Regions from separate parts of the Paenibacillus marinisediminis genome, predicted to be linked through region 1. Evidence: riboswitches for the same ligand, from Rfam matches in the RefSeq annotation. Region 1 holds a riboswitch; the other holds the start of a gene.
What was found. Region 1 has a riboswitch for ZMP and ZTP ahead of ACXX53_RS09190 (bifunctional 5,10-methylenetetrahydrofolate dehydrogenase/5,10-methenyltetrahydrofolate cyclohydrolase). Riboswitches for the same ligand answer to the same signal wherever they lie in the genome.
Positions count from the first base shown of each region.

Region 1 (6,570 bases):
AGGCAAGTTGAACCGCATCTTGGAGGATAACGGCTTCACGGAGCGGGACATCCCAATTGGAGTGAACTGGGCATATGCGCCGACGCAAATGACGTTGGACATCGGTATGATAGCGGGCGTTGCAGGCGGAATCTTGCTCATAATGCTGAGCGGATACTTAATCATTTATAACATCTTCTACATTTCCATAGCAAAGGATATTAAGTTCTATGGACTTCTCAAAACGATCGGTACGACTCCGAAGCAGTTGAAGAAGTTGGTGCGGCGTCAGGCGTGGCTGCTATCCTGTGTCGGCATCCCGTTAGGTTTGCTGGCGGGATATGCAGTCGGGGCAGCGCTTGTGCCGGTCGTGATGCAGATGATGACGATGTCGCATGTGGGAGTCTCGATCCATCCGCTCATTTTTGTTGGCTCGGCGTTATTTGCTCTCCTGACGGTGTTCATTAGCTGCAATAAGCCGGCCAAGACAGCTGCAGGAGTATCGCCGATTGAGGCGGTTCGCTATACCGATGTGAGCGGGGCGAGTCGGAAAGGGCTGAAGAAGTCGATCAGCGGCGCGAAGCTTCATCGCATGGCGTTCTCGAACGTATTTCGCAACAAGAAGAAGGCAGTGATCGTGCTCTCTTCGTTATCGCTTAGCATCATCCTGCTCAATAGCGTCTATACAATGGTAACAGGGTTCGATATGGACAAGTATCTGGAGACCGAAATACAGACCGATTTCGTGATCGGAGATGTCGGCTTGTTCAACGTAAATATCGGCTTTAGCGGTCAGGATACGGTGACGGAGGAGCTGGTGGCAAGTCTCGCTTCGCGCGAGGATGTCGAGGATATAGGGAGTGTGTATTTTACCGCAGGTGAGCATCCGATAACTGGTACAACGCTAGAAAGCTTTCAACGTCTGATCCCTAAGCTGCTGTCACTTACAGACCGCGATATGCAATATTCCGTGGACATGGTACTTGCCGATAAGAAGATGCCGATGAAGCTGCACGGGCTTGATGAATTTGCTGCTGAGCATCTAGAGATTAAGCAAGGAACCTATGATGCCGAGAAGTTCAAGTCCGGCGATTATATCGTTGTCATGCCTAATTATAAAGATGAAGATTCGGTTGAGAGTATCTATGAGATTGGGGAACAGGTCACGCTAGCAATTGAAAATGGTGAGGAAAAGACTTATGAAGTAATGGCGCTTGGCACGATTCCGCATAGCATGTCATCCAGATGGACGAGTATGTTAGGTTTGGAATTCTTCCTGCCTGCAACGGAAATAAAGCAACTTGTCAGTCATCCGACTATTATGACTACGGTATTCGACGTAACAGATGAACAGACGGAGGCGATGGAACAGTACCTTGCTCATTATGTCGATAAGGTTGATCCTATGCTGGACTATGAATCCCGCGCAACCTATGCGGAGGAGTTCAAGAGCATGCAATCAACCTTTACTGGAGTAGGCTACACGCTATGCAGCATCATCGCCTTGATCGGCATCTTAAACTTCATCAATTCGATGGTGACGAGCATCATTTCCCGCCGCAACGAAATTGCGATGCTCCAGAGTATCGGAATGACGAATCGACAGGTGTATAAGATGCTCATGTTTGAAGGATTTTACTTTGCGTTGCTGACGCTTGGAATCGTCTGTACGTTTGGAATGCTGCTGACTTATTTCGGTGTATCGGCCTTTGCGGGTCAATTCTGGTTCTTCAGCTATCACTTTACGGTATTGCCAATTGCGATATGCACACCGCTGTTGATAATGATGGCGCTAGCGGTGCCTATGCTCAGTTATCGCACGGCGAGCAGGATGAGCATTGTGGAGCGCTTGCGAGAGATGGAATAACATCTGCTAGTTGGAGATGTTGCGGACACAGGAGACGCTATTTACGAAAAAAACGGCTTATTTCAAATTTGGCGGACACAGAGGCCGTTATTTAACTCAAATCGAGTAGTTTCATGCTGATTTGGTGTAAATAACGGAACTACGGTCCGCCTCACCGGAAAAATCGCCTTCATGATGGTAAATAAGGTCCCGTGTGTCCGCATGAATCTAAGCTAAGCACGTGAAACAGCCGTTCCCAGCAGCATATGGGAACGGCTATTATGTTTGCAGCAGCATGTTATGTAAATGAGCAGCCGCAAAGGATAAGGGCGTTCTTTTACGTTTAATAATACCTATTTTGCGTGGAGGCAGAGGGTTCTGAAGTTGAATTTCATATAGTGAATTCCCGATTAGCTCTTGAGTAATAAACTCCTTAATGACACAAGCGATGCCAAACCCGCTGCGCGCGAATTCGATCAGCAGATCAACACTCCCCAGTTCAATCTCCGGCTTAATCGTCAAGCCTTGCTCAGAGGCGATCTCATCCAGGTAGGCGCGGGTACGGCTTCCCTCCTCCAGCAGCACAAGAGGATAAGTAAGCAATTGTTCCAGAGAGATAGCGGTCTCAGACAATTGCTTGTAGCCTTCACCTGCTATAAAGCAGTCATGGATCGTCATCCCTTCCTGAATCTCAATGTTCGGATCGGACAGGGGGAGATTTACGATGCCGAGATCAATCTTCCCTTCCTTCAAGAGGGAGATCGTTTCAGCGGTTGTACGGTTGATAACCTGAATCTTGATGCTGGGAAACGATTCGTGATAAGCCTTCAGATGCGGCAGAAGGTAGTGTTTACACAGCGTATCGCCTGCCCCGATCTTGACTTCTCCGCTAATAAGTTCGTGCATCTCGCCAATCTTCCGTTCCCCTTCATGAATAAAATGATACGCCTGCTCAATATAAGTAAAGAGCATGCTGCCTTCGGCAGTTAGGGTAACGCCCTTAGAAGTTCGGATAAACAGCTGACCTCCGAGCTTGCTCTCCAATTGCTTAATCGCATGGGTTACGGCTGGCTGTGTAATAAACAATTCCTCTGCGGCTTTGGATAGGCTGCCAGTCTTAGCCGTGAAATAAAATACCTGATAAAGGTCCATATTATGGATCATGATCTTCACCTCAAAGTGTTATAATCCACATTTATAGCTGCTATTATAAATATTAATTTTTTTAATAGTGCAATGTTTATTATACTTGAAGGCAGAACAATATTCCAACAGCGGAGGCATGTGAATATGACAATTACAGCTATAGTAGGCGCTAACTGGGGCGATGAAGGAAAAGGAAAGATCACGGATGTGCTGGCGGCGCAATCTCAATATGTGGTTCGATATCAGGGAGGAAGCAATGCAGGGCATACGATAATTAATCATTATGGAAAATTTGCTCTGCATCTGCTGCCGTCGGGTGTATTCTATCCAGGAGTTACGAATGTCATCGGTACGGGTGTTGCCTTGAATATTAACAACCTGCTAAGTGAACTGGGCGAATTAGCGAAGCGTGGCGTACCGACTCCGAATCTGAAGATTTCCGACCGTGCGCAGATTGTGCTTCCTTATCATATCTTGTTCGACGAACTGGAAGAAGAGCGGCTAGGTGACCGTAAGTTCGGCTCGACGAAACAAGGGATTGCTCCATTTTATTCTGACAAATATGCGAAGCTTGGGGTCCAAGTCGCGGATCTATATGATGAGGCACGCCTTCGTTCAAGGCTCAGCACCTCATTAGAAGCGAAAAACGTACTCCTGCAGCACCTCTACAACAAGCCTGCTTTTGACATCGAGAACATGGTTTCGGAATTGCTGAAGCAAGCGGAAATCTTGAAGCCATTTGTATGCGATACGACGGAGCTTCTCAACCAAGCTCTGCAAAGAGGAGAGAACATCGTAGTCGAGGGACAGTTGGGCGCATTGCGAGATCCGGATCACGGCATCTACCCGTATTCGACATCTTCTTCTACATTAGCGGGATTTGCGGCCGTTGGAGCGGGTGTTCCTCCGCAGGCGATTACGAGAGTCGTAGCTGTTACGAAAGCTTATTCGAGTTGTGTTGGGGAAGGCCCATTTGTAACGGAAATAGCAGGCGAGGCTGCTGATGAGCTGCGGAGACGAGGCGGAGACGCCGGCGAATTCGGCGCTACGACGGGACGAGCAAGAAGTGTGGGCTGGTTTGACGCAGTAGCAACCAAGTATGGCTGCAAGGTTCAAGGGGCAACTGAGGTTGCATTGACGAACCTGGATGTGTTGGGCTATTTGGATGAGATTCCGGTATGTACCGCATATCGAATCGGAGATGAACAGACGACGGTATTTCCGGTAACTTCGAAATTAGCACAGAGTGAACCAGTCTATGAGACACTTCCAGGCTGGAAATGCGATATTTCACAGATCCGTTCCTTCGAGGAACTTCCTGCGGAAGCGAAGCAGTATGTTCAATTTCTAGAGAAGGTAATTGGCGTTCCAGTACGCTGGGTGTCCAATGGACCGAAACGTGAACAGATTATGAGTCGATAATGGATCATGAATGCTCGAAATTAGTTAAGCAGATTTATTTCATCTGAATTGAATAATACGGTTGCAGTTGTTAAAATAGGATTAGCATATGACTATGTGTGACTGGCGGAGCATGGGGAACCATGAGGGAGCACATAGATAATCAGCCGTACGCCTGGGCAGAGGTAAGGGGAGTGATCCCCTTGCCTCTTTGTGTTTATTTCCATAGGAGAGGGCGGATTAGATGAGTACAGAAGCATTGATTCTGGACGGCAATCGAGTGGCGGCAAGCATAAAGGAGAAGCTGGAAGGGCGAGTGGCTCGGCTCTCGGGGCAGGGAATCGTTCCGTGCCTGGCAACGATATTGGTAGGTGAAGATCCTTCATCTGCTACCTATGTACGGATGAAAGGAAATGCGTGCAAGCGCCTGAATATGCAGTCCATTCGGGTTGAGCTGTCAGAGAGCACGACGACTGAAGAACTGATTGCGGCCATAAACACTTTGAATGACGATGCTAGCGTGCATGGCATTCTGCTTCAGCATCCTGTGCCTCACCATATCGATGAGCGGGCGGCATTTGAAGCGATTCGCATTGACAAGGATGTAGATGGCGTAACAACTTTAGGATTTGCTGAAAATGCTTTTGGTTTCGCAGATTACCCGTCTTGCACACCGGCGGCTATTATGGCGATCTTGGACTATTACGAGCTTCCTATTGAAGGCAAGCATGCTGTGGTCGTGGGAAGAAGCCCGATCTTGGGCAAGCCCGTATCTTTAATGCTGTTGAATCGCAATGCTACCGTGACGATCTGTCACTCCAAGACGGCAAACTTAGCGGATATCGTTCGCCAAGCTGATATTGTAGTAGCGGCAGTAGGCAAGCCGAATTTCATTCAAGGGAATTGGATCAAGCCGGGCGCGGTCGTCTTGGACGCAGGTTACAATCCAGGTAACATCGGCGATGTTGACTATGACGCATGTTTAAAGCGTGCGAGCGCAATTACGCCGGTACCGGCTGGTGTAGGCCCAGTCACGATCGCTACTCTGCTCAAGCACACGGTTGATGCTGCTGAGAAGCTTGCATAAACCAAACAAGGCTGTCGCTCTACGCGGCAGCCTTATTTGATTGTAAGGGAGCATTTTATGGAAAATTGTACTGCTATGGCAATCTGTCCTGAAAGTAAAAACCCACCCATAGGTTGAGCGCCGACGGTGGGTTTTATTTTCATTATAGCTCGAAAGGAAATAGACCATCCAAGCCAATTGTAAGGGCCAAGTGTTAGTGCACTTGGTCTTTCTTATTATATGATACCATGACCAAATCATTATCAATACAGAAAATGGTTTAAAAGTCATTGTATCGTCATCGCGCCGTTAATTGAATTGTGCCAAATGTTATACAAAACCCATTTTTCCCCATGTATGCTGAGCAATAAAAAGAACATGGTCTACGAGAGGAGAGAAAGGGTATGAGACAAGCACTTGCTGTTATGCTAAGCCTGCTGCTCATGGTATCACTAGCAGGCTGCACTTCGGACGGTTATACGACTATTGGGTCTATTGGGAACAATACCAATACGATGATGTCGATGTCGTACAAGTTTTTCGATGGTCATAAAGGCAAGACGATCACGGTTAAGGGGCCTACTGAAGTATCTGTGGAAGTTGAATCGATCAAGGGTAAACTCAATATCTCGATCGAAGATGAGAATGGGGAGTATGCGTATCAGGGAACGGATATTCCAACTTCAGCTTTTCAAGTTCAACTGGATCAGCAAGGAAAGTACAAGCTAAGCATCGATGCCGAAGATCATGAGGGAAGCTATCATATTTCCTGGAAAATAAAGGATCGTAAGTAGCGTTTGATGCATTCTGCCTAGGTACGCAAGATCATTTCAATCATAGAATGCATGTTCGCCCGTATTCGCGCATAGGATTGTACCAATATGGAAATGCGGGAGATGGGGCGATCGTATGGAAGGGATTATTAAAGGGATGTTGGATAAGCTTCCGCCGTGGTCGTATCAGATGTTTGCGATCGTTATATGTGCGGGGCTTATCTTTTATTTTGTTCGGACGTTATATATTAATAAAAAATTCAGCGATATGGTTACTGACATCATGAAGCGGGATGATCGGATGCAGACGTATCAAGATAAGGTGGATAAGCTGCAAGTCTCTCGACAGGAGAGCGAGC
Region 1 covers NZ_JBTGUH010000002.1:742,794-749,363, reverse strand. Annotated here, with positions in the region: gene ACXX53_RS09205 (ABC transporter permease) at 1-1,846, shown strand, start outside; gene ACXX53_RS09200 (LysR family transcriptional regulator) at 2,105-2,989, opposite strand; gene ACXX53_RS09195 (adenylosuccinate synthase) at 3,116-4,393, shown strand; ZMP/ZTP riboswitch at 4,482-4,560, shown strand; gene ACXX53_RS09190 (bifunctional 5,10-methylenetetrahydrofolate dehydrogenase/5,10-methenyltetrahydrofolate cyclohydrolase) at 4,617-5,459, shown strand; gene ACXX53_RS09185 (hypothetical protein) at 5,843-6,232, shown strand; gene ACXX53_RS09180 (GAF domain-containing protein) at 6,348-6,570, shown strand, end outside.

Region 2 (6,570 bases), on a different contig from region 1:
AACGGAGCCATTTTGATCGCTTCCGGCCGTACGCCGAACACGGTCATTACCTTTATCTTTCTCATTATGCAAATCCTCCGTTCCCGATCATAATAATGAGGAGGACTGCCATATTCCGCTAGCAGCCCCAGACTCACATCTAATTATTTACTTATTATACTATTTCGTTCCAAACAGGCGGTCTCCAGCATCTCCAAGTCCTGGTACGATATAGCCATGATCGTTCAGCTTCTCATCCAGCGCTGCCACATAGATGTCTACATCTGGATGCGCTTCTTGCATTGCCTTAACACCTTCTGGTGCAGCTACTAGACACATCAATTTAATTTGCGAGCAGTTGCGCTTCTTCAATACATCGATTGCCGCAATTGCAGATCCGCCTGTCGCCAGCATCGGATCGATAACGATCAATTGACGCTCTTGTACGTCTGTTGGAAGCTTCGTATAGTACTCGACTGGTTTCAGTGTTTCTGGGTCGCGGAACAGACCAACATGACCAATCTTAGCGCCTGGCACGAGCTTAACAACACCGTCCACCATGCCAAGACCTGCGCGAAGAATTGGAATAAGACCGAGCATACGACCGGAAATGACCTTGCACTCTGTCGCAGCAACCGGCGTTTCAACTTGAATCGTATCGAGCTTCAATTCACGTGTAATCTCGTAAGCCATCAACGTGGCTACTTCGTCCACCAGCTCACGAAAATCCTTCGTGTTCGTGTGCTTGTCTCGAATGAACGTTAATTTGTGTTGAATCAATGGATGATCGCAAATGACCAATTTACCCATAACAATAGTTACCTCCGCTATTTACTTATCCGTGATGATTCTTGGTGCATGAATATAAACAGGCTCTATTATAACATCCTTGTGATAGAACTGCACATGTGTTACATCTCTTACACTTGGAATACGAATCAGAGCGTACAAAGTATGCAAGCTTCTGCACATGCTTTATTAGTGGTCATTTTGAAAACGAGTTATACTCACACCAACCAATTTACGCTTCCACAATCCAGCTATATCAACTGTTCCCAACAGTATTCTCTATATAGCTTTAACATCTCGCACGAACGATATGCCCTTTCCTTTATAGAGTTAGCTCTGACATAAAACAATTCGGCTGCTACTTATTGGATAGCGGTGTTATATGAAGGAACCCATAAAAATTATAAATTCACATAAAAAAAGAACCTCCGCAGCACACATTCAATGTGGAATTGGAGGTTCCTTACGCAAAATAATTCGTTATCGATTAATATTTCAGATCAGAGTAAAGAGGGAATTGATCCGTCAATTCGCGAACCATACCTTTTGCCTTCTCAAGCACAGCCGCATCGTGCGGATTCTTGAGCGTGATCGCGATGATTTCTGCAATCTTGACCATTGCCGCTTCATCCATACCGCGGGATGTAGCTGCCGGCGTACCGATACGAATACCGCTCGTTACGAATGGGCTTGTTGGGTCAAATGGAATTGCATTCTTGTTCACGGTAATGCCTACGGAATCAAGCACCTTCTCGGCATCTTTACCTGTGATGTTAATGTTTCGTGTGTCGATTAGCATCAAGTGGTTATCTGTGCCGCCGGATACGAGGTTCAGGCCTTGCGCGATTAATGATTCGGCCAGAACGCTGGCATTCTTCACAACCTGCTTCGCGTATTGCTTGAAGGAAGGCTGCAGTGCTTCGCCGAGTGCGACAGCCTTCGAGGCGATCACATGCATGAGCGGGCCGCCTTGGATGCCCGGGAATACGGCTTTGTCGATGGCCTGTGCCCAAGCCTTGCGGCACAGGATCATTCCGCCGCGCGGTCCACGAAGCGTCTTATGCGTCGTCGTGGTCACGAAGTGCGCGTGCGGCACTGGGCTCGGATGCTCGCCTGCAGCGACGAGGCCAGCGATATGCGCCATATCGACCATGAACAGCGCGCCGACATCGTTTGCGATGGAAGCGAGCGCTTCAAAGTCGATCACGCGAGGGTATGCACTTGCACCGGCTACGATCATCTTTGGACGGTGCTTGAAAGCGGCTTTGCGAACGTCGTCATAGTCAATGCGGAACGTTTCTTCATTGACGCCGTAATCGACGAAGTTGTACAGCAAGCCAGAAGCGTTAACCGGGCTGCCGTGCGTCAAGTGTCCACCATGTGCAAGGTTCATCCCCAGCACAGTGTCGCCAGGCTTCAAAGCTGCCAGATATACAGCAAGGTTTGCCTGCGCACCAGAGTGCGGCTGCACATTAGCGTGCTCAGCGCCGAACAATTCCTTCGCGCGATCGCGTGCGATGTCTTCTACGATGTCAACATGCTCACAGCCGCCATAGTAACGGCGTCCTGGGTAGCCTTCCGCGTATTTGTTCGTCAGAACCGTTCCCATCGCTTCCATAACTGCTTCACTGACAATATTTTCAGAAGCAATCAGTTCGATGTTGTGACGTTGACGGTGAAGCTCCAGATCCATCGCTTTCAATACTTCAGGATCTTGCTGTCTCAGATGATCCACCATAATTACAACCCCTCCCAATAGTTAACTCATATCATATAGTACCTTCTTATTAGATCGCCCCACGATGTGGCAGGCGCAAAGGTCAATCGCACTTCGTCGACGAAGTATTCTCCAATTGATACACAGCCCGTTCCCCGCCAATAAGCTTAGGCCGTGTTCTAGCCATAGTGACACGAGCTGAGCCTATTGATTTGACCGCTGTGCGCAGCGGTACAGCTACATGCCGAAGATGCATGCCAATCAATGTCTCGCCGATGTCGATGCCAGCGTGAGCTTGAATATGCTCTACCAAGCACGGCTCTGCCAATCGGCGATATGCCGCAGCGGCCATGGAGCCTCCAGCCTTGGGCACAGGTACAGCACTTACTTCTACGAGCCGCTCTGCATCGCATGTATCCCGTTCTACGACAAGCGCCCGATTCAGATGCTCGCAGCATTGATAAGCTAGCTTGGCACCGTACTGATGCTTCAATATATCCAAGCCGTCCAATAAGGCATTGGCCACTTCTAACGTGCCGGAGGTGCCGATACGCTCGCCGATGACTTCGCTGGTGCTGCAGCCAATAACGACCAGCTGTCCTGGGCGGAGCCCTGCTTCTGCCGCAAGTGCATGTGCTGCTGCTTCTGCTTCCTGCCTGATGTTATTCAACAATTGCGGTTCATGCACAGTCTCAGTTCCCCTTTCCGTTAGGCCTCGGAATGATATTGATCTTCGATCTGCTTAATCTTACCCAAACGATTGACGTGACGCTCGCCATTACTGAATTCAGTGGACAGCCAAGTCCGAACGATGTCCTGCGCAAGTCCAGGACCCGTCACACGCTCGCCTAATGCAAGCACATTCGTATCATTATGTTCACGTGTCGCCTTAGCTGAGAACAGATCATGTACAAGCGCGCAGCGTACACCGCGTACCTTGTTTGCAGCGATCGACATGCCTATTCCTGTGCCGCAGATCAGAATGCCGCGATCCGCCTCTCCCTTGGCAACCATTTCTGCAACTGGCAGCGCATAGTCCGGATAATCGACAGATGTGGAGCAGTCACAGCCCTTATCGATTACGTCATGACCTAGTTCCTTAACTACGTCAATGATATCCTGCTTCAAATTAACTCCTGCATGGTCTGCGCCGATTGCTATTAGCATGATAGTATCCTCCTTGAATGAAACGGTTAGCCGCAAAGTGCAGCTTAATCTAGTCTGGTTTATAACCCTTTCTCTTATTATAGCTGATTTCATACGGAAAGACAGACAACCAAATAAACAAGGAGAGCCAAGCATGCGTTTCTACACGCATACCCTGCTCTCCTGCCCAGGCGACCGGCCGTATAGTTCGATGCTCCACTGTGGTTTCATCCACGTTCGTCGCCAGTTACATCGAACACTGCTCATTAGCTGTATCATATCCTATTCGGTAAAGAAACTCAATTGCTACTAATTAAAATTTTTATGAAAATCTTTCAACGATCTTAACAATCGCGGCATGAATCTCTTCCGCTGTGAGCTTGTAATCTACTACTGAGCCCCCAAATGGATCCTGAATATCCAGGCTTGGAGCTTGTTGATGCAATTCCCGAAGTCGTGCCATTTCTGCTGGCGTAGGCTGTTCACCCTTTGACAATTTGATCTGCAGTTCAGCAGCCAACGCCGTCATTTCATCCAACGCTAACTCGTCTGACGGCACATCGGCATACTCTTTTAAAGTATACGTCTTATCTGCCGCTTCCGGATACAGGTGCAGTAAATGGCGTTTATGGCTGGTGGTCAACGTTAATATTAGATCCGCCCAAGTCACTATAGGCTCTGATAGCATCTGTGAAGAAAACGATGCATTCTCCATCTGCATATCCCGCAGCACCTTCTGTGCATGATTGGACATCGGTGTGCCGTCCCATGCTGACACTCCAGCGGAGCGCACTTCCATTTCTACGCCCTGCTCCTTAGCAAGATGTCTGAGAATCGATTCTGCCATCGGACTGCGGCAGGTATTCCCCGTACACACAAATAATACGCGTCTCATGCTGTCCCCCCGCTCCAAGTCATTGAATCATGCGAAGGACATTCGTTCACCTGCCCTGCGCATTCTCCTGCTGTTTATTATAACCTAATATTTAGGTGTAATTGTCCTATCCGATCAAGAACAATATCCCGAATGTAAGTAAGATCGCACCGCCTGCCGCTTCGCCGTACTCTCCAATCCGCTGTCCAATGTGGTTGCCTAGTATAAGCCCCACTACCGACATTAGCCCTCCGAACAATCCAAATGCCACGATCGTAGTCCACAAGTCGGACTGAAACATACCGAGCGATACTCCTACTGAAAATGAATCCACACTCACACTTAATGCGAAAAATATCGTTCCTACCCAAGTGGCTGTGCTCATGAAGCCCGACGACTCGCCTTTCAGCGAGTTATAAATCATATGAGCTCCGAGCAGCGCCAGCAATGCACCAGCAACGAAGCCCGTTATTTGCCCTAACATTGCGCTCATCCACTTGCCAGTTAATACACCTACCAGCGGCATGATCAAGTGAAAGAGCGCGATCATAAAGCTGATGCGCAGCATATGAAGCCGCCGCACCCCTCTAAACCCGATCCCTAAGCATAAAGAAAAGGCATCAAATCCAAGCGCGACGGCCATGACGATAATCGTTAACCATTGTCCAATCGGAAATGTAGTCTCCAGCATGGCCCGTTCTCCCCTTGTCCCAGCATCTATACACCTTATGCGGACAAGGGGAGAAACATGACGGCACCGATAATATGGTGCCGTTAGATACGGACGAGACGGTGGCCGGCGGCTTTCACGAGGCGGTTCATCACCGCCAAGCCCATCCCTTCGGCCGGACATGTCTCGGCCAAAATGTATGTGGCGCCTGCGTCGTCACATTGACGCAGGGCGTCATAGAGCAGCTGGGCGGCTTGGCTCAGGTCAGCCAAGCTGCCCAGCTCGACGACGACGTCGGCGCGGTAGCGACTGGCGTGCTCGCTGAAGGCGAGTACGCCAGTCCGTTCTCCGCGGCGCTTAGCGTCGTCGAGGTCGGTCTGAATATAGGCCGACACCGCATCCGCGGAATCGCCCTGCACGAGTGACATTACGCCCTTTGGAGCGTAATGAGTATACTTCATGCCGGGCGACCGCGGCGCTTGCGCGGACATCCGCTTATCGGTTGCCAGCGTCGGAGACGCCGCCTTAGGCAACTCGCGCAGCATGCCGCGCTCCGGATCAACCGCGGGATCTATCGTTACCCGCGGGCACACCTCTTTCAGCATCGCCGGCGTGATGCCGCCTGGGCGAAGCACATGAATCGAGCCGTCGTTCACGTTCACTTCCACGACGGTCGATTCCACACCAACGCCGGTCGCGCCGCCGTCTACGATACCGGCGATGCGACCGGCCAGATCCGCGCGCACATGCTCCGCGCGCGTCGGACTTGGGCGCCCCGAGCGATTCGCACTCGGCGCCGCAATCGGACACCCGGAGGCGCGGATTAACTCCAGCGCCACCGGGTGGTCCGGCATCCGTACCGCCACCGTATCAAGTCCTGCCGTAACGCGAGGCGATACCGCACCCTCACGTACCGGCAGCACAATCGTCAGCGGTCCCGGCCAGAAACGTTCCATCAGACGTGCCGCTATCTCCCCATACGGTTTAACCAATGCATCCACCTGCGCACGGTCTGCCACATGGACAATAAGCGGATTGTCCGAAGGACGCCCCTTAGCTGCAAATATAGCCTCAACAGCCTCCGTCGAGCCGGCATCGCCGCCCAATCCATATACCGTTTCTGTCGGGAACGCAACGGTCTGCCCCGCAGCCAACAAATGAGCCGCCTCGCGAATGGCTTCCTCTCGCTTTAGCCCTTGCAGCCCATTCAGCGACCACCACCGTGTATCTATATCGTTATCGTTCTTACACGCCTGATTCAGCGCAGCATCTTGATTAACTAGTTCCATGTTGATCCGTCCTTCTATCGCTAACTATCGTGCAATGCAAGAAAGATGTCGACACATGCGTCCGACATCCTCCTTATTCTTCTACTCATTATACAGGATCGTGTCA
Region 2 covers NZ_JBTGUH010000008.1:161,790-168,359, forward strand. Annotated here, with positions in the region: gene wecB (non-hydrolyzing UDP-N-acetylglucosamine 2-epimerase) at 1-65, opposite strand, end outside; gene upp (uracil phosphoribosyltransferase) at 160-789, opposite strand; gene ACXX53_RS17480 (serine hydroxymethyltransferase) at 1,256-2,506, opposite strand; gene ACXX53_RS17485 (TIGR01440 family protein) at 2,589-3,173, opposite strand; gene rpiB (ribose 5-phosphate isomerase B) at 3,194-3,652, opposite strand; ZMP/ZTP riboswitch at 3,810-3,892, opposite strand; gene ACXX53_RS17495 (low molecular weight protein arginine phosphatase) at 3,954-4,526, opposite strand; gene ACXX53_RS17500 (manganese efflux pump MntP) at 4,633-5,196, opposite strand; gene ACXX53_RS17505 (L-threonylcarbamoyladenylate synthase) at 5,280-6,464, opposite strand.
Region 2: linked by a shared signal. The riboswitch ahead of rpiB (ribose 5-phosphate isomerase B) and the one ahead of ACXX53_RS09190 (bifunctional 5,10-methylenetetrahydrofolate dehydrogenase/5,10-methenyltetrahydrofolate cyclohydrolase) in region 1 are both predicted to bind ZMP and ZTP.